3 regions of the Streptomyces sp. GB4-14 genome follow, and region 1 is predicted to be linked to each of the others. Evidence: riboswitches for the same ligand, from Rfam matches in the RefSeq annotation. Region 1 holds a riboswitch; each other region holds the start of a gene.
What was found. A riboswitch is a leader RNA that binds a small molecule or an ion and turns the genes downstream of it on or off. The one in region 1 is predicted to bind cyclic di-AMP.
Positions count from the first base shown of each region.

Region 2: linked by a shared signal. The riboswitch ahead of ELQ39_RS11910 (C40 family peptidase) and the one ahead of ELQ39_RS19055 (transglycosylase family protein) in region 1 are both predicted to bind cyclic di-AMP.
Region 3: linked by a shared signal. The riboswitch ahead of ELQ39_RS07420 (M23 family metallopeptidase) and the one ahead of ELQ39_RS19055 (transglycosylase family protein) in region 1 are both predicted to bind cyclic di-AMP.

Region 1 is NZ_RZHO01000002.1:3,855,033-3,861,118, forward strand. It holds gene ELQ39_RS19045 (cytochrome P450 family protein) at 1-360, shown strand, start outside; gene ELQ39_RS19050 (transglycosylase family protein) at 553-1,500, shown strand; cyclic di-AMP (ydaO/yuaA leader) riboswitch at 1,720-1,888, shown strand; gene ELQ39_RS19055 (transglycosylase family protein) at 1,893-2,600, shown strand; gene eno (phosphopyruvate hydratase) at 2,869-4,158, shown strand; gene ELQ39_RS19065 (FtsB family cell division protein) at 4,275-4,751, shown strand; gene ELQ39_RS19070 (DUF501 domain-containing protein) at 4,780-5,313, shown strand; gene ELQ39_RS19075 (Ppx/GppA phosphatase family protein) at 5,310-6,086, shown strand, end outside.
Region 2 is NZ_RZHO01000002.1:2,386,960-2,393,045, forward strand. It holds gene ELQ39_RS11900 (peptidoglycan DD-metalloendopeptidase family protein) at 1-1,231, shown strand, start outside; gene pcrA (DNA helicase PcrA) at 1,305-3,785, opposite strand; cyclic di-AMP (ydaO/yuaA leader) riboswitch at 4,028-4,196, shown strand; gene ELQ39_RS11910 (C40 family peptidase) at 4,204-5,376, shown strand; gene ELQ39_RS11915 (hypothetical protein) at 5,480-5,833, opposite strand.
Region 3 is NZ_RZHO01000002.1:1,386,119-1,392,204, reverse strand. It holds gene ELQ39_RS07430 (M16 family metallopeptidase) at 1-741, shown strand, start outside; gene ELQ39_RS07425 (M16 family metallopeptidase) at 738-2,126, shown strand; cyclic di-AMP (ydaO/yuaA leader) riboswitch at 2,328-2,493, shown strand; gene ELQ39_RS07420 (M23 family metallopeptidase) at 2,506-3,279, shown strand; gene ELQ39_RS07415 (GntR family transcriptional regulator) at 3,480-4,184, shown strand; gene ELQ39_RS07410 (HPr family phosphocarrier protein) at 4,321-4,602, opposite strand; gene ELQ39_RS07405 (bifunctional acetate--CoA ligase family protein/GNAT family N-acetyltransferase) at 4,780-6,086, shown strand, end outside.

The DNA of each region.
Region 1 (6,086 bases):
ACGGAACCGGTCGTCATCGGCGGGCAGCGGATCGAGACCGGCGACCCGGTGCTCGTCGTGCTGGCCGCGGCCGACCGGGACCCGGAGCGGTTCACCGACCCGGACACCCTGGACCTGGGCCGCCGCGACAACCAGCACCTGGGGTACGGGCACGGCATCCACTACTGCCTGGGCGCCCCGCTCGCGCGCCTGGAGGGGCAGACCGCGCTCGCCACGCTTCTGACGCGCCTTCCGGACCTCCGGCTCGCCGCGGATCCGGCCGAACTGCGCTGGCGCGGCGGCCTCATCATGCGGGGACTCCGCACGCTTCCGGTGGAATTCTCCCCTCCGCGTTCAGGGCGGAGTTCAGGACACACCTGACCTTCCTGTCCGTGCCCGGGGGCCGACGCGCGGAAACCTGAGACATGCTCAACTCTGTGATCTCCATGTGATCTGCACGGCATGAACTTGTGACAAGTGATCGACTGCCTATACGTTCACCCATCAAGTACGGCGCGCCGCAAGGTTTTGCTCGCCCGTGCCGGTCCTTGCTGCCGAGTGAAAGGCTTCCGCATGCTCTCCGGGAACGGCCGACACCGTCGCCCCCGCCAGGCTCCGGCTCTGCTCGTCGCCGCCGGGGTGACCGGCTCCGCGATCGCGATCCCGCTCCTCGGGGCGGGCGCCGCCAGCGCGGCGGACGGTGAGACCTGGGACCGGGTCGCGGAGTGCGAGAGCGGCGGCTCCTGGAGCCAGAACACCGGCAACGGCTACTACGGCGGCCTGCAGTTGACCCAGGACGACTGGGAGAACTACGGCGGCCTGGAGTTCGCGCCCAGCGCCGACGAGGCCAGCCGCAACCAGCAGATCACCGTGGCCGAGAGGATCCTCGCCGACCAGGGGGTCGGCAAGTGGCGCGCCTGCGGCCTGCTCACGGGTCTGAACCAGGACACCGCGTCCCCGAACGTCGACCCGGGCGTGCCGGACGGTACGGACCGGGACGACTCCGGGACCGGCGGCACCGGCACACCGTCCGGTTCGCCGGAATCCGGTGATTCGTCCGCTTCCCCCTCTCCGTCGGCCACGTCCGGTTCGTCCGGTGAGGTCAAGAGTGGCGCGGACGCCGGCGCCTCCGCCTCCCCGTCCGCCTCCGCCTCCGCCACCCCCGAAGGTGACGAGTCGGACAAGTCGGGGCAGAGTACCGGTTCTTCGGCCGTCACCGGGTCCGAGGACAGCGGCTCGGGCCGTCACCGCGGTCCCAGCGCGCAGGAGGACGCGACCGCCGACGCCGGGACCCCGTCGTCCGGCCGGCACGCCTCGCCCTCCGTGGACACGCCCGCCGGCATCGCCGACGACCGCTACACCGTCCAGAACGGCGACAGCCTGGCCTCCATCGCCGACTCCCTTGCCCTGACCGGCGGATGGACGGCGCTCTACGTGGAGAACCAGCAGGTCATCGGCGACGACCCGGACCTCATCCTGCCTGGCCAGCGGCTCCTGGTGGACGCCGAGACCGCCGAATAGCGGTAGGAAACGGGCGGTCGAAGACGCCTGCGGACGGCGGCAGTTGACGGAGCGATAAGGGCTGAATGTCCGTAATAAGGACTGTGAGAGATAGGTCTCAGAGGCCCTGATCATCTTTGAAATTCCGTCGATCACGTGCTTACGGTCGTGACCGCTCGCCACCGCGGGCCCCGGCTGCCGCCACGCCGAATCCTGCCAGTGGCAGCACGGGAACAGTCGTCGCGTCATGCGCCGTAGGCAGGAGCGGGGGACCCAGGTAAGTGCCGCGACCGGACGGTTGACGTCCGGTACGGCTCGGGGTGAAGCCGCGTCCCGGGAGGGACGTGGCCGGGCAACTCAACCGGCCCGAACCCGACAGCTCACCTCGTAGGCGTCGGTGAGGGGATCCATCCATGCTGTTTTCCGGCAAGGGCAAGCACCGTCGTCCGTCCAAGGCCACTCGCGCCATCGCCATCGCCGGTGTCGCCGGCGCCGCCGTCGCCGGCCCGCTGATGGCGTCCGGCACCGCCTCCGCGGCCACCGCGTCCGAGTGGGACGCCGTCGCCCAGTGCGAGTCCGGCGGCAACTGGTCCATCAACACCGGCAACGGTTACTACGGCGGTCTGCAGTTCTCCGCCTCCACCTGGGCCGCGTACGGCGGCACGCAGTACGCCGCCACCGCCGACCAGGCCTCCAAGGCCCAGCAGATCGAGATCGCCGAGAAGGTCCTCGCGGGCCAGGGCAAGGGCGCCTGGCCGGTCTGCGGCACCGGCCTGTCCAACGCCTCCTACGACGGCGGCTCCGCCGAGGGCTCCTCGCAGGAGTCCGGCTCGACCGAGTCGCGTGAGAGCGAGCAGAAGGCCTCCCGCTCCGCCGAGCGCCAGGCCGCCCCGGCCGCCCCGGCCGAGCAGAAGGCCGAGAAGAAGACCGTGACCACCCCGACCGGCAAGAAGGTCGAGAAGGGCGACGGCGAGTACAAGGTCGTCAAGGGTGACACCCTCAGCTCCATCGCCGCGGAGCACGAGGTCAAGGGCGGCTGGGCGAAGCTGTTCGAGCTGAACGACGACATCGTCGACGACGCCGATCTCATCTACCCGGGCCAGCAGCTGCACCTCAAGTAAGCAGCGACCGCCAGGTCCCTCCCCGTCCCCACGGGCTCCCCGCCCCGGTGCGTTTCTTCCCCCGTACGCACCGGGGCGGGGTCATGTCCGGACGCGTTCCGGTCACGGTTTCCCGAACCGGCTTTGTTCCGTCCGGAAACAATCTATTCTCGGTTCTGTCCATGAGGCGGGCGGCGAGATGGCCGATCGCCCGGAGCCGGTTAGGCTCGGACCCGCAGGGCCCCCGCGGCCCCGCTCACCCGCGTCACATCCCAAGAAGGAGATGCTCGTGCCGTCCATCGACGTCGTCGTAGCCCGGGAAATCCTGGACTCCCGAGGCAACCCCACGGTCGAGGTCGAGGTCGGCCTCGACGACGGCAGCACGGGTCGTGCCGCCGTCCCGTCCGGCGCCTCCACCGGCGCCTTCGAGGCCATCGAACTCCGTGACGGCGACGCCGGCCGTTACCTGGGCAAGGGCGTCGAGAAGGCCGTCCTGGCCGTCATCGAGCAGATCGGCCCGGAGCTCGTCGGCTACGACGCCACCGAGCAGCGCCTGATCGACCAGGCGATGTTCGACCTGGACGCCACCGACAACAAGGGCTCGCTCGGCGCCAACGCCATCCTCGGCGTCTCGCTCGCCGTCGCGCACGCCGCCTCCGAGGCCAGCGACCTGCCGCTGTTCCGCTACCTGGGCGGCCCGAACGCGCACCTGCTGCCGGTGCCGATGATGAACATCCTGAACGGCGGCTCGCACGCCGACTCCAACGTGGACATCCAGGAGTTCATGATCGCCCCGATCGGCGCGGAGTCCTTCTCCGAGGCCCTGCGCTGGGGCGCCGAGGTCTACCACACCCTCAAGAAGGTGCTGAAGGGCAAGGGCCTGGCCACCGGTCTGGGCGACGAGGGCGGCTTCGCCCCGAACCTCGGCTCCAACCGCGAGGCCCTCGACCTCATCCTCGAGGCCATCAAGGAAGCCGGTTACACCCCCGGCGAGCAGATCGCCCTCGCCCTCGACGTGGCCGCCTCCGAGTTCTACAAGGACGGCGTCTACACCTTCGAGGGCAAGGAGCGCTCGGCGGCCGAGATGACCGAGTACTACGCGGAGCTCGTCGACGCGTACCCGCTCGTGTCCATCGAGGACCCGCTGTTCGAGGACGACTGGGAGGGCTGGAAGACCATCACCGACAAGCTCGGCGACAAGGTCCAGCTCGTCGGCGACGACCTGTTCGTCACCAACCCGGAGCGCCTGGCCCGCGGCATCGAGGAGGGCGCCGCCAACGCCCTGCTGGTGAAGGTGAACCAGATCGGCTCGCTCACCGAGACCCTGGACGCCGTCGAGCTGGCCCAGCGCAACGGCTTCAAGTGCATGATGTCCCACCGCTCCGGCGAGACCGAGGACGTCACCATCGCCGACCTCGCCGTCGCCACCAACTGCGGCCAGATCAAGACCGGCGCCCCGGCCCGCTCCGAGCGCGTCGCCAAGTACAACCAGCTGCTGCGCATCGAGGAGATCCTCGACGACGCCGCGGTGTACGCCGGCCGCAGCGCCTTCCCCCGGTTCCGCGCTGCGAACCAGTAGGCACAGCAGGGGCTGACCTCGCCCCCGCAGGAAGCGTCGTACGTACGTCCCCGTACCCGGTCCCGTACCGTGTGCGGGGACGTACGCGTGTATGAGACCGAACGAGAGGCGGGAACATGGCGGTGAAGGACCGGGACCGTTTCTCCACCGCGACCAGGATCCGGCTGATCGGTGAGCAGACCGCGGCCCGGGTCTACCGCTCGCAGACCAAGCGGCAGGCCCGCCGCTCACGGCTGACCGGCCGCGCGGCCCTGCTCGCCCTGGTCCTCTGCTCCCTGGTCGTGGCCCTCGCCTACCCGATGCGGCAGTACGTCTCCCAGCGCGCGGAGATCGCCGACCTGCAGAAGGAGCAGGACGAGACCCGCCGCCGGGTCGAACGGCTGCGCGACCTCAAGGCCCGCTGGCAGGACGACGCCTACGCCGAGCAGGAGATCCGCAGGCGCCTGCACTACGTCATGCCGGGGGAGACCGGCTACATCGTCGTCGACCCGGCCGGCGCCGACACCACGCGCGGCGACCTCCGGGCCGCCGACCGTCCCTGGTACGCCAACGTCTGGGACGGCGTCGACAAGGCCGACGCCGCCGCCCAGTGACCCGACGGAACACCGCAGAAAGACACGTATGGACACCCCTCCGCCCACGACCCCGCGTACCGAGCCCACCGACGCGGACGTCGAGGCCTTCAAGCAGCAGCTCGGCCGGCCCCCGCGCGGGCTGCGCGCCATCGCGCACCGCTGTCCCTGCGGGCAGCCGGACGTCGTGGAGACCGCGCCGCGGCTGCCCGACGGCACGCCCTTCCCGACGCTGTACTACCTGACGTGCCCGCGGGCGAACTCCGCGATCGGCACGCTGGAGGCGAACGGCGTGATGAAGGAGATGACCGAGCGGCTGGCCGCCGACCCGGAGCTGGCGGCGGCCTACCGCGCCGCGCACGAGGACTACATCCGGCGCCGCGACGAGATCGAGGAGCTGAAGAACTTCCCCAGCGCCGGCGGCATGCCGGACCGGGTGAAGTGCCTGCACGTCCTCGTCGCGCACTCGCTGGCCGCCGGGCCGGGCGTCAACCCGCTCGGCGACGAGGCGCTGGCGATGCTGCCGGAGTGGTGGGCCAAGGGCCCCTGCGTGACGCCCGCGGCCGAGGGAGGCGCCCAGTGACCCGGGTCGCCGCGATCGACTGCGGTACGAACTCCATCCGCCTGCTGGTCGCCGACGCCGACCCGGCGACCGGCGAACTCACCGACCTGGACCGGCGGATGACCATCGTGCGGCTCGGCCAGGGCGTCGACCGCACCGGCCGACTGGCCCCGGAGGCGCTGGAGCGCACCTTCGCCGCCTGCCGCGAGTACGCGGAGATCATCGAGAAGCACGGCGCCTCGGAGCACCTGCGCTTCGTCGCCACCTCGGCCTCCCGCGACGCCGAGAACCGCGACGACTTCGTGCGCGGGGTGGTGGACATCCTGGGCGTGGAGCCCGAGGTGATCACCGGCGACCAGGAGGCGGAGTTCTCCTTCACCGGCGCCACCAAGGAGCTGACCGGGCGGGACGACCTGCGCCGGCCGTTCCTCGTGGTGGACATCGGCGGCGGCTCCACCGAGTTCGTCGTCGGCGACGACCAGGTGCGCGCCGCCCGCTCCGTGGACGTCGGCTGCGTCCGGATGACCGAGCGTCACCTGGTGCGGGACGGGGCCGTGACGGACCCGCCCACCGAGGAGCAGATCGCCGCGATGCGCGCCGACATCGAGGCCGCCCTAGACCGGGCGGAGGAGGCGGTGCCGCTGCGCGAGGCGCGGACGCTGGTGGGCCTGGCGGGGTCCGTCACCACCGTGTCGGCGATCGCCCAGGACCTGCCCGAGTACGACTCGGCCGCCATCCACCACTCCCGCGTCTCCCGTGAGCGGGTCCGGGAGATCACCGGGTGGCTGCTGCGC
Region 2 (6,086 bases), 1.5 Mb from region 1:
GACCACCGGCCGGCAGCCGATGGCGGTGATTCCCCAGCAGGGCGGATCCCCCGAGACCGGCCAGTGGGACGCGAACGCGTGGCTCCAGCCCGACCAGGCCGAGCAGCCCGCGGACCCGACCCAGCAGTGGGACTGGGGCACGCAGACCTTCGACAGCGGCGTCTACGACGCCACCGAGTGGAACTCCGACGGCGGCGGGACGCCCGCGCCGGACGCGCAGTACGGCGGAGAGCCGTACGAGCAGGAGAACTTCGCGGCACACGAGGACTTCGCGGCACAACAGGACTTCGGCCAGGAGAACTTCTCCCAGGAGTCCTACCAGCAGGACGCGCCCGACCAGCCGTACGCGGAGGACGACTACCGCGGGGAGCCCGGTCCGGACGAACCCGGCGCCGGTGAACCGGCCGACACCGGCGAACTGCCCGCCGTCTCCCTCCTCGACGAGCAGGAGGAGGTCGCCCCCGCACCGCGCGCCGCCTCCCGCTCCGGGTCCCGCTCCCGCCGCCGCACCCCGCCCAAGCGCTCCGCGCTGCTGACCGTGGCCGTGCCCTCGGCGTGTGTGATGGGGGTCGCCGGCATCGCGGCCGCCTCGGTGGGCGATCTGTCCGAGGAGGGCGGCCAGGAGGCGCGGACGACCGCCGCGGACGCCCAGCCGGTCCAGCCGTCCGCCGCCAACGTCAAGCTGGACACCCAGCTCGAGAGCCTCGCCGCCGGCGCCGACGACTTCGCCGACCGGGCCAGCCGCGCCCAGGGCCGCATCGACCTCAAGGCCCAGCAGGAGCTCGAGCGCAGGCGGGCGGCCGAGGAGGCGGCCCGCAAGGAGCGGCTCCGCCCGAAGTTCGCGCTCCCGGTGGCCCAGCACGGACTCAGCGCCTACTACGGCCAGTCCGGCATCAACTGGATGTCCCTCCACACCGGCATCGACTTCCCCGTCTCGTACGGCACGCCCGTGCTGGCGGCGACCGACGGCACGGTGCGCACGCAGTACAACTCCGCCTACGGCAACATGCTGATCGTGACGGCGATGGACGGCACGGAGACGTGGTACTGCCACCTCTCCAGTTACCAGGTACCCTCCGGCGCGACCGTCAAGGCCGGCGACCAGATCGCGTTCTCCGGGAACTCCGGCAACTCGACCGGCCCGCACCTTCACTTCGAGGTCCGCCCCGGCGGCGGCTCGTCGATCGACCCCCTCGCCTGGTTCCGCAGCCACGGCCTGGAACCCACGTAGGCCGGCCCGAGCTCCGGTGCCCGTCGCGGCACCGGAGCGAACCCCGGCCCACGACGGGCCCCCGCATGTACGTCTAGAGCTTCTCCACCGGCGCGTACCGCAGCAGCAGGCGCTTGGGCTTCTCGTCGCCGAAGTCGATCGTCGCCTCGGCGTTCGCCCCCGTGCCCTTCACCGCGACGACCGTGCCCAGGCCGAACTGGTCGTGCGTGACCCGGTCCCCGACCGCCAGCGACACCACGGGCTTCTCCGAAGTACGCCGGGTGGCGAAGCCGGACGCGCCCGACGCGGACGAGCGGGAGCGGGTCGACGACAGCGACGCCGCCACCCCGGACGCCGGCCCGGAGGACATCGGCGCGCTCCCCCCGGTCCGCTTCCACTCCAGGTGCGTGGCCGGGATTTCCTCCAGGAACCGCGAGGGCGGGTTGTACGACGGCTGGCCCCAGGCGCTGCGCATCACCGACCGCGTGAGGTAGAGCCGCTCGCGGGCGCGCGTGATGCCGACGTACGCCAGGCGGCGCTCCTCCTCCAGCTCCTTGGTCTGGCCGAGGGCGCGCATGTGCGGGAAGACGCCGTCCTCCATGCCGGTGAGGAAGACGACCGGGAACTCCAGACCCTTGGCGGTGTGGAGGGTCATCAGCGTGATGACGCCGTCGCCGTCCTCCTCGTCGGGGATCTGGTCGGAGTCGGCGACCAGGGCGACCTGCTCGAGGAAGTCTGCCAGCGTGCCGGTCTCGCCCTCGCCGCGCTCCTGCTCGAACTCCAGGGCGACGGCCGCGAGTTCCTGCAGGTTCTCGATGCGGGTCTCGTCCTGCGGATCGGTGGACGCCTGCAACTCGGCGAGGTAGCCGGTGCGTTCGAGGATGGCTTCGAGGACCGTCGCCGGCCCCGCCCCCGACTCGACGACCGTACGGAGGTCCTCCATCAGCGTGTTGAACCGCTTGACCGCGTTCGCCGACCGGGCGGCCATGCCGTACGCCTCGTCGACGCGGCGCAGCGCCTGCGGGAAGCTGATCTTCTCCCGCTGGGCGAGCGCGTCGATCATGGCCTCGGCGCGGTCGCCGATGCCGCGCTTGGGGACGTTGAGGATGCGGCGCAGCGGCACCGAGTCCTCCGGGTTGGCCAGCACCCGCAGGTAGGCCAGAACGTCCCGGACCTCCTTGCGCTCGTAGAAGCGGACGCCGCCGACGACCTTGTACGGCAGGCCGACGCGGATGAAGATCTCCTCGAAGACACGGGACTGTGCGTTGGTGCGGTAGAAGACGGCGACGTCGCCGGCCTTGGCCTCGCCCGCGTCCGTGAGGCGGTCTATCTCGTCGGCGACGAACTGCGCCTCGTCGTGCTCCGTGTCGGCGACGTAGCCGGTGATGAGCGCGCCGGTGCCGGCGTTGGTCCACAGGTTCTTCGGGCGGCGGGACTCGTTGCGCTCGATGACGGCGTTGGCGGCGGACAGGATCGTCTGCGTGGAGCGGTAGTTCTGCTCCAGCAGGATCGTCGTCGCGTCCGGGTAGTCCTCCTCGAACTGGAGGATGTTGCGGATCGTCGCGCCGCGGAAGGCATAGATGGACTGGTCGGCGTCACCCACCACGCACAGCTCGGCGGGCGGCACCTCGGCCTCCGGCGGGACGTCGACGGGGTGCTCCGAGGCGCCCCCGACCAGCTCGCGCACCAGGGCGTACTGGGCGTGGTTGGTGTCCTGGTACTCGTCGACCAGGACGTGCCGGAAGCGGCGGCGGTAGTGCTCGGCGACGTCGGGGAAGGCGCGGAGCAGATTGACCGTCGTCATGATCAGGTCGTCGAAGTCCAGCGCGTTCGCCTCGCGCAGGCGCGACTGGTACAGCGCGTAGGCCTGGGCGAGGGTCTTCTCGAACCCGTCCGTGGCCTGCGCGGCGAAGTCCTCCTCGTCGATCAGCTCGTTCTTCAGGTTGCTGATCTTGGCGCTGAAGGACTTCGGCGGGAAGCGCTTGGGGTCGAGGTCCAGGTCGCGGCAGACGAGGGCCATCAGGCGCTTGGAGTCGGCGGCGTCGTAGATCGAGAAGGACGAGGTGAAGCCGAGCTTCTTGGACTCGCGGCGCAGGATGCGGACGCACGCGCTGTGGAAGGTCATGACCCACATCGCGTTCGCCCGGGGGCCGACGAGCTGTTCGACGCGCTCCTTCATCTCGCCCGCGGCCTTGTTGGTGAAGGTGATCGCGAGGATCTGGCCCGGGTGGACGTCCCGCTCGGCGAGCAGGTAGGCGATGCGATGGGTGAGCACGCGGGTCTTGCCGGACCCGGCTCCCGCGACGATGAGCAGGGGGGAGCCGGAGTGCACGACCGCGGCGCGCTGGTTGTCGTTCAGCCCCTCCAGCAGCGCGGCGGAGTCGATCACCGGGCGGGGGGCGCCGTCCCGGTAGTAGGAGTCCCGCTCCGGGGGCACGTCGAACTTCCCGCCGAACAGGTCGTCCGGCAGGGGCTCCGGGGCGTGCTCGTCCTCGGGCGGCGGCGGGGGCTCGTCCGCCGGGCCGCGCTGGGCCTGGAGGTCCGCCAGGAAGCTGTCGTCAAAGAGGCTGCTCATCGCTCTCCGAGTCTAGGGCGCTCCACCGACAACCCGGGGCCGCCCCGGAAACATCCCCCGGCCCTTCCCGGGGGCGCCGGGGCGGGCACCCTCCACGGTCACCGACTCACCCTGCGTGACATCCACGGGAAGGTCACGAAAATGTATCGGGCATATCACCCATCAACCTTCACAAGGGCCACACCAGTTGGCTACCGTGCGGTCCGGGCCGCTCGTCCCCCGCCGGCGAACCTCGCCGGACCGTGCGGCCCCCGCCGAGTCCGTCACTGTCCGCCGTGGCAGCCGGATCCGGGGACCCACCGAGACCTGGGGTGAATCGGCCCACTCTTCGGAGCAGGCCGTAGGGCAACCCTTCCAGCCACTCGCCCGAACCCGACAGCTAACCCGGTAGGCGGAGCACTGGAAGGAGTCGCCTCCCTTGGCGTCGCACCGCAAGTCGCGCACCCCGGGCACGCGCGTGGCAGGCATACGCACCCCGGCCCTCGCCACGGCCGCGCTCACCTCCGTGGCCCTGCTCTCCCAGACCGCCGACGCCGCTCCGGGCGAGGACCGGCCGAGCCTGGAGGAGGTCGAGAAGAAGGTCGGCGACCTCTACCGCCAGGCCGAGTCGGCGACCGAGAAGTACAACGCGGCCAAGGAGCAGACCACCAAGCAGCGCAAGCGCGTCGACACCCTCCTCGACGACGTGGCGCAGCGCACGCAGAAGCTGAACGAGGCACGGGCCGAGCTGGGCTCGTACGCGGCCGCCCAGTACCGCACCGGCGCGGGCCTGCCCGACACCGCGACGTTCCTGCTCGCGGAGACCCCGCAGGACATCTTCGACCAGCGTCAGGTGCTGGACCGGATGACCGGCCGCCAGAAGGCGGCGGTGGACGACTACGTCACCCGGCAGACCGAGACCATGAAGAAGCGGCAGGAGGCCACCGAGAGCCTCCGCACGCTCACCGAGACGCAGGGCGACCTGAAGACGGCCAAGGCCACCGTCCAGAAGAAGCTCGCCGACGCGCGCGAACTCCTGTCGAAGCTGACCGCCGAGGAGAAGGCGCGGCTCGCCGCGATCGAGAGGCGCAAGCAGGAGGAGGCCGCCCGCAAGGCCGCGGAGCTGGCCCGGCAGCAGGCGGAGCAGGAGCAGGCCCGCGAGGAGGCCGCGCAGCAGGGCGGCGGCGCCTCGGAGGGCTCCGAGGCCGGGTCCACGGGCTCGACCGGGACCCCGCCGGCCGCCTCGTCGTACGGCACCAAGGCCGAGAAGGCCCTCGCCTTCGCCCGCGCGCAGATCGGCAAGCCGTACGTCTGGGGCGCGACCGGCCCCGGCTCCTACGACTGCTCGGGGCTGACCCAGGCCGCCTGGAAGGCCGCCGGCGTCTCCCTGCCGCGCACCACGTACGACCAGGTGAACGCGGGCACCACCGTCCCGGTGTCCCAGGCCCAACCCGGTGACCTCGTCTTCTTCTACGACGACGTCACCCACGTGGGCATCTACATCGGCAACGGCATGATGATCCACGCCCCGAAGCCGGGCACGTACGTCCGCGAGGAGTCGGTCTACTACGACGGCGACTCCGCGATCCACAGCATCGTCCGCCCGGCCTGACGGACCCCTCGACGCGCGGACACGAAACCGCCGGCCGGCCCTGTGACGGCTCGGCCGGCGGTCTCGCGTCGACGGCGGGGGCCCGGCGTTCCGGGGCGGGGGCTCAGGTCCAGAGGACCGCGATGAAGATGTTCGCCACGGTCAGCAGACCGACCAGGCCGAAGACGCCCTTGTCCACCTTCTCCTCGTCCCGCTTCACGTAGACCAGGCCGAGGATCACGATCAGCAGCGCCAGCTTCACGCCGATCTTGATGTTGTCCACGGAGTGGTCCTGGGCCTGGTTGAGACCCACCAGGATCACGCCGGTGACCAGCATCGTCAGCGCGCCGTGCAGCATCGCGGGGACGAAGCGGGCGGTGCCCGCGCCCATCGCCTTCATCTGGGTGAGGAAACCGCCGAGCAGCGACGCGATGCCGATGATGTGCAGACCGACGAAGATGTGGATGAGTACGTCCATGAGGCCGGAGCCTAGCCAGGGGCGTCCCATAGCATTCCGCCGCCCTCATCCTTCCCGCCTTCACCACATCGGTCATCACCCTGAGTGAGAGCGAGCCGCGGTGTGCGGCACTACGGTCACTTACGGTCACCCGGCGGTCCGTGGGCAACAGTTCCGCACAACCCGTGTCCCGCTCCGCGCGGCCGGGCCTAGCGTCCTGCCCCAGGTGACCGGCTCCGCATCGCCGCTCGGGCCAGGAGCGGCGGCCGGACAC
Region 3 (6,086 bases), 2.5 Mb from region 1:
CTCGCCTGGATCGAGAAGTACTTCGGCTCCATCCCGTCGCACGACGGCAAGCCCGCCCCCCGCGACGGCTCGCTGCCCGACGTCATCGGCGAGGAGCTGCGCGAGGTCGTCGAGGAGGAGGTCCCGGCGCGGGCGCTGATGGCCGCCTACCGGCTCCCGGAGGACGGCACGCGCGCGTGCGACGCGGCCGACCTGGCGCTCACCGTCCTCGGCGGCGGCGAGTCCTCGCGCATCTACAACCGCCTGGTGCGCCGCGACCGCACGGCCGTCGCGGCCGGGTTCGGCCTGCTGCGGCTGGCCGGGGCGCCGTCCCTGGGCTGGCTGGACGTCAAGACGTCGGGCGACGTCGAGGTGCCGGTGATCGAGGCCGCCATCGACGAGGAGCTCGCCCGGTTCGCCGAGGAGGGCCCCACCGCCGAGGAGATGGAGCGCGCCCAGGCCCAGCTGGAGCGCGAGTGGCTCGACCGGCTCGGCACGGTCGCCGGCCGCGCCGACGAACTGTGCCGCTACGCCGTGCTGTTCGGCGACCCGCAGCTCGCCCTGACCGCCGTGAGCCGGGTCCTGGAGGTGACGGCCGAGGAGGTCCAGGAGGTCGCCAAGGCGCGCCTGCGGCCCGACAACCGCGCGGTGCTCGTCTACGAGCCCGTCGCCCCGGCGGCCGGTGACGAAGCCGACGCAGCCGACGAAGCCACCGAAGCCGCCGCAGCCGGCACCGACGAGAACGAGGAGGCGGCGAAGTGACCGAGCTCGCCACGATGGAGTTCCACCCCCGGCCGCAGGCGGGCGAGGCCAAGCCCTGGGCCTTCCCGGCCCCCGAGCGCGGCGCCCTCGACAACGGCCTGACGGTGCTGCGCTGCCACCGCCCCGGCCAGCAGGTCGTCGCCGTCGAGGTGGTCCTCGACGCGCCCCTGGACGCGGAGCCGGAGGGCCTGGACGGCGTCGCCACCATCATGGCGCGCGCCTTCTCCGAGGGCACCGACAAGCACTCCGCCGAGGAGTTCGCCGCCGAGCTGGAGCGCTGTGGCGCCACCCTCGACGCGCACGCCGACCACCCCGGCGTCCGCCTCAGCCTCGAGGTGCCGGCCTCGCGGCTCCCCAAGGGGCTCGGACTGGTCGCCGACGCCCTGCGCGCGCCCGCCTTCGCCGACAGTGAGATCGAGCGGCTGGTCCGCAACCGCCTCGACGAGATCCCGCACGAGCTGGCGAACCCGTCCCGCCGCGCCGCGAAGGAGCTCGCCAAGGAGCTGTTCCCGGCGAGCGCGCGCATGTCCCGCCCGCGCCAGGGCACCGAGGAGACCGTCGCGCGCATCGACTCCGCGGCGGTGCGCGGCTTCTACGAGAAGCACGTCCGCCCGGCCACGGCGACCGCCGTGGTGGTCGGCGACCTCACCGGCGTCGACCTGGACGCGCTGCTCGCCGACACCCTGGGCGCCTGGACGGGCTCCCAGGCGCAGCCGCGGCCCGTACCGCCGGTGGTCGCGGACGACACCGGGCGCGTGGTCGTCGTGGACCGGCCCGGCGCCGTGCAGACGCAGCTGCTGATCGGCCGTACCGGCCCGGACCGGCACGACCGGGTGTGGCCCGCGCAGGTGCTCGGCACGTACTGCCTCGGCGGCACCCTGACCTCCCGTCTGGACCGCGTCCTGCGCGAGGAGAAGGGATACACCTACGGCGTACGGGCGTTCGGCCAGGTGCTCCGCTCGGCCCCTGACGGCACGGGCGCGTCTATGCTGGCCATCAGCGGCTCGGTCGACACCCCCAACACCGGCCCGGCGCTGGACGACCTGTGGACCGTGCTGCGCACGCTGGCCGCCGAGGGCCTCACCGACGAGGAGCGGGACGTCGCCGTGCAGAACCTGGTGGGCGTGGCGCCGCTCAAGTACGAGACCGCCGCGGCCGTCGCGAGCACGCTGGCCGACCAGGTCGAGCAGCACCTGCCGGACCACTACCAGGCCGACCTGTACCGGCAGTTGGCGGCGACCGGCACCGTGGAGGCCACGGCGGCGGTGGTGAACGCCTTCCCGGTGGACCGTCTGGTGACCGTGCTCGTCGGCGACGCGGCGCAGATCAAGGCGCCCGTGGAGGCGCTCGGCATCGGCGAAGTCACCGTCGTGACGGCCGAGTAGGGCCGCGGCGGGACGCACGCGCGCGGGAGCCCCGGTGACGGGTACGTCACCGGGGCTCCCTTATGCCCGAATTGGGGCGGAGGTTGCCTGTCTGCCGTGTGGGATGCGCTACAAAACCCGGGAACCGTTTGGGGATTGCGAGGCGTCCCGCTTAGTTTCATGCGGGCTGTTCGTCGGGCAGTGCGCCGCATCCGCGGCACCGGACAGTCATCGCCGAGTCCCCGTACGGCGCGAGCCAGGGGAGCCGGGGACCCACATGAAGTCCCTGGGGTGAATCGGACGCCCGCGCGTGTCGCGAGGGGGTCCGTAGGAGACCTTCCTGCTCCGAACCCGTCAGCTAACCCGGTAGGCGAGAGGGAAGGAAAGGACCAGCTTGTACATGGCGTTCACCCGCGCCACCGGGAAGCACCGTCGTCCCAGCCGCGTCCAGCGCGGCACCGCCCGCGCCGCGGGCGTCGCGGCCCTCGCGGGCACCGGCGTCGTCGGCACCCTCGCGGCCCCCGCGCTCGCCGCCGAACCGGCCTCGGCCCAGACCGGCCTGACTCCCGTCGTCACCCTGGGCGACGTGGTCGCCGACCGCATCGACGCCCAGGCCGCCGCCCAGCACGAGGCCGCCCGCGTGGCGGCTCAGGAGGCCGCGCGCAAGGCCGCCGAGGAGGCGGCCCGTGAGCGCGCGGCCGAGGAGGCCGAGAAGGCCCGTGCCGAGAAGGAGCGCGCCGCGCGTGAGGCGGAGCGCAAGCGCCTCAACACCTTCGTCTCCCCGATCCCCGGCTCGTACGTGTCGACCGCGTACCAGAGCGGCGGCGCCATCTGGTCGTCCGGCAGCCACACCGGGATCGACTTCCACGCAGCGAGCGGCACGCCCGTCCACTCCGTCGGCGTCGGCACGGTCGTCGAGGCCGGCTGGGGCGGCGCGTACGGCAATCAGGTCGTCATCAAGATGCACGACGGCACGTACACCCAGTACGCGCACCTGTCGTCGATCGCGGTGTCGGTGGGCCAGGAGGTCGCGGCCGGGGAGCAGATCGGCCTGTCCGGCGCCACCGGCAACGTCACCGGCGCCCACCTGCACTTCGAGGCGCGCATGTCCGCCGAGTACGGCTCCGACCTCGACCCGGTCGCCTACCTCCGGTCGCACGGCGTGAACATCTGAGGCGCACCCTCCCGCCTTCGGGCCCCGGCTCTCCGCGAGCCGGGGCTTTCGCCGTTTCCGAACCCGTCGGTGCGGGCGCCCCCTGTCCAAAAATTATGTATGGATTCCGGTCCGCCGTCGGAAATTGTCGTCGATTGCAATAGAGTCACGAACGGACGTCAATCGTCGACGTTTCACGGGGATTAAGCCGGAGGTCGGTCATGCGTATTCCCGCGCACTCGGTGTGCACGGCGATCCGGGACGACATCGTCGCCGGTGTCTACGAGCGCGGGAGCCGGCTCACCGAGGAACTGCTCGCCCGCCGCTACGGGGTCTCCCGCGTCCCCGTCCGCGAGGCGCTGCGCACCCTGGAGGCCGAGGGGTTCGTGGTGACCCGTCGGCACGCGGGCGCGTGCGTGGCGGAGCCCACCGAGCAGGAGGCCGCCGACCTGCTGGAGATGCGCCGGCTCCTGGAGCCCCTGGGCGCCTCCCGGGCCGCGCAGCGGCGCACCGACGCCCATCTGAAAGTGCTGCGCGGCCTGGTCAGGCTGGGGCAGGAACGCGCACGTCAGGGCAGCAGCGACGACCTCCGCTCGCTGGGCGGCTGGTTCCACGAGACGCTCGCCCAGGCCTCCGGCAGCCCGGCGCTGACGTCGATGCTGACCCAGCTCAGGCACAAGATCGCCTGGATGTACGCGGTCGACGGACCTTCCGACCCGGTCGCGTACTGGGCGGAGCACGGCGCGATCGTGGACGCCGTGGCGCGCGGCGACGGCGAGCGGGCGCGGACCCTGACGGCGCTGCACACCGAGCAGGCGGACGCCGGGCACCGGCTGCGGTTCGGCTCCGGCGCCGACCGAGCCGTCCGCACGGACCGTGTGAGGAACTCGCAACATCCCGTAAACATGACGGGCCTGCGCCATTAACACGGTTCCCGTATACAAAGAGTGCGGAAATCGCGGGGGGTTTTTCTGCTGCCCTGAAATGGGGAAGAGAAAGGCCCGCCCGGTGATCGGGGCGGGCCTTTCCGTGTCGCACGGCCGTCGCGTGCGGAATTCCGGTTCAGACGGTCTCGGGGAGTTCCTCGAGGCCCTCGGCGACCAGCTTCGCCAGACGGTCCAGGGCGGCGTCCGCGCCCTCGGCGTCGGAGGCGAGGACGATCTCCTCGCCGCCCTGGGCGCCCAGGCCCAGGACGGCCAGCATCGAGGCCGCGTTGACGGGGGTGCCCCCGGCCTTGGCGATCGTCACCGGGACGCCTGCGGCCGTGGCGGCTCGGACGAAGATGGAGGCGGGGCGGGCGTGGAGACCCTCGGCCCAGCCGACGTTGACGCGGCGCTCAGCCATGTGTTGCTGCCCTTCACTGTTCAGGGTTGTCTAGACCAGTCTTCCATATCGTGACGCGTGCCCGGAGCGGCGTCAGGGACGGCCCCCCGAGGCCGCCGGGCCGCGGCCTCGGCCCGGCGGTCGTCCACCACAGACTGCCTCGCGCCGCCGTCGGACGCGAGCCGTACTCTGGGGCCCATGCAGACCTCGTCGGACCGCCACGAGTACCCCGCCCACTGGGAGGCCGACGTGGTGCTGCGCGACGGCGGCACCGCACGCATCCGCCCCATCACCGCCGACGACGCCGAGCGCCTGGTCAGCTTCTACGAGCAGGTGTCCGACGAGTCGAAGTACTACCGCTTCTTCGCGCCCTACCCCCGGCTGTCCGCCAAGGACGTCCACCGCTTCACCCACCACGACTTCGTGGACCGGGTCGGGCTCGCGGCGACCGTCGGCGACGACTTCATCGGCACCGTGCGCTACGACCGCATCGGCGCCGGCGGCCGGCCCGCGACCGGGGCGGAGGCCGACGAGGCCGAGGTCGCCTTCCTGGTGCAGGACGCCCACCAGGGCCGGGGCGTCGCCTCGGCCCTCCTGGAGCACATCGCCGCAGTCGCCCGGGAGCGCGGCATCCGCCGGTTCGCCGCCGAGGTGCTGCCCGCCAACACCAAGATGATCAAGGTGTTCACCGACGCCGGGTACACCCAGAAGCGCAGCTTCGAGGACGGCGTGGTGCGCCTGGAGTTCGACCTGGAACCCACCGACCGCTCCCTGGCCGTGCAGTACGCGCGAGAGCAGCGCGCGGAGGCCCGCTCGGTGCAGCGGCTCCTCGCGCCCGGCGCGGTCGCCGTCATCGGCACCGGCCGCGCCCCCGGCGGCGTCGGACGCAGCATCCTGGGCAACATCCGCGACGGCGGCTTCACCGGCCGCCTCTACGCCGTCAACGGGGCGCTGCCGGAGGGACAGAAGGAACTCGACGGCGTCCCCGCCTTCCGCTCCGTGCGTGACATCGACGGGCCCGTGGACCTCGCGGTCGTCGCGGTGCCCGCCGAACGGGTCCCCGAGGTGGTCGCCGAGTGCGGCGAGCACGACGTCCAGGGCCTCGTCGTGGTCTCCGCCGGCTACGCCGAGTCCGGCCCCGGGGGCAAGGAGCGCCAGCGCGCCCTGGTCCGGCAGGCCCGCAGACACGGCATGCGGATCATCGGACCGAACTCCTTCGGCGTCATCAACACCTCGCCCGAGGTACGGCTCAACGCCTCGCTCGCCCCCGACATGCCCCGCGCCGGCCGCATCGGCCTGTTCGCCCAGTCCGGCGCCATCGGCGTCGCGCTGCTGTCCCGGCTGCACCGGCGCGGCGGCGGCGTCACCGGTGTCACCGGCCTGTCCACGTTCGTCTCCTCCGGCAACCGCGCCGACGTCTCCGGCAACGACGTCCTGCAGTACTGGTACGAGGACGCCGACACCGATGTCGCCCTGATGTACCTGGAGTCCATCGGCAACCCCCG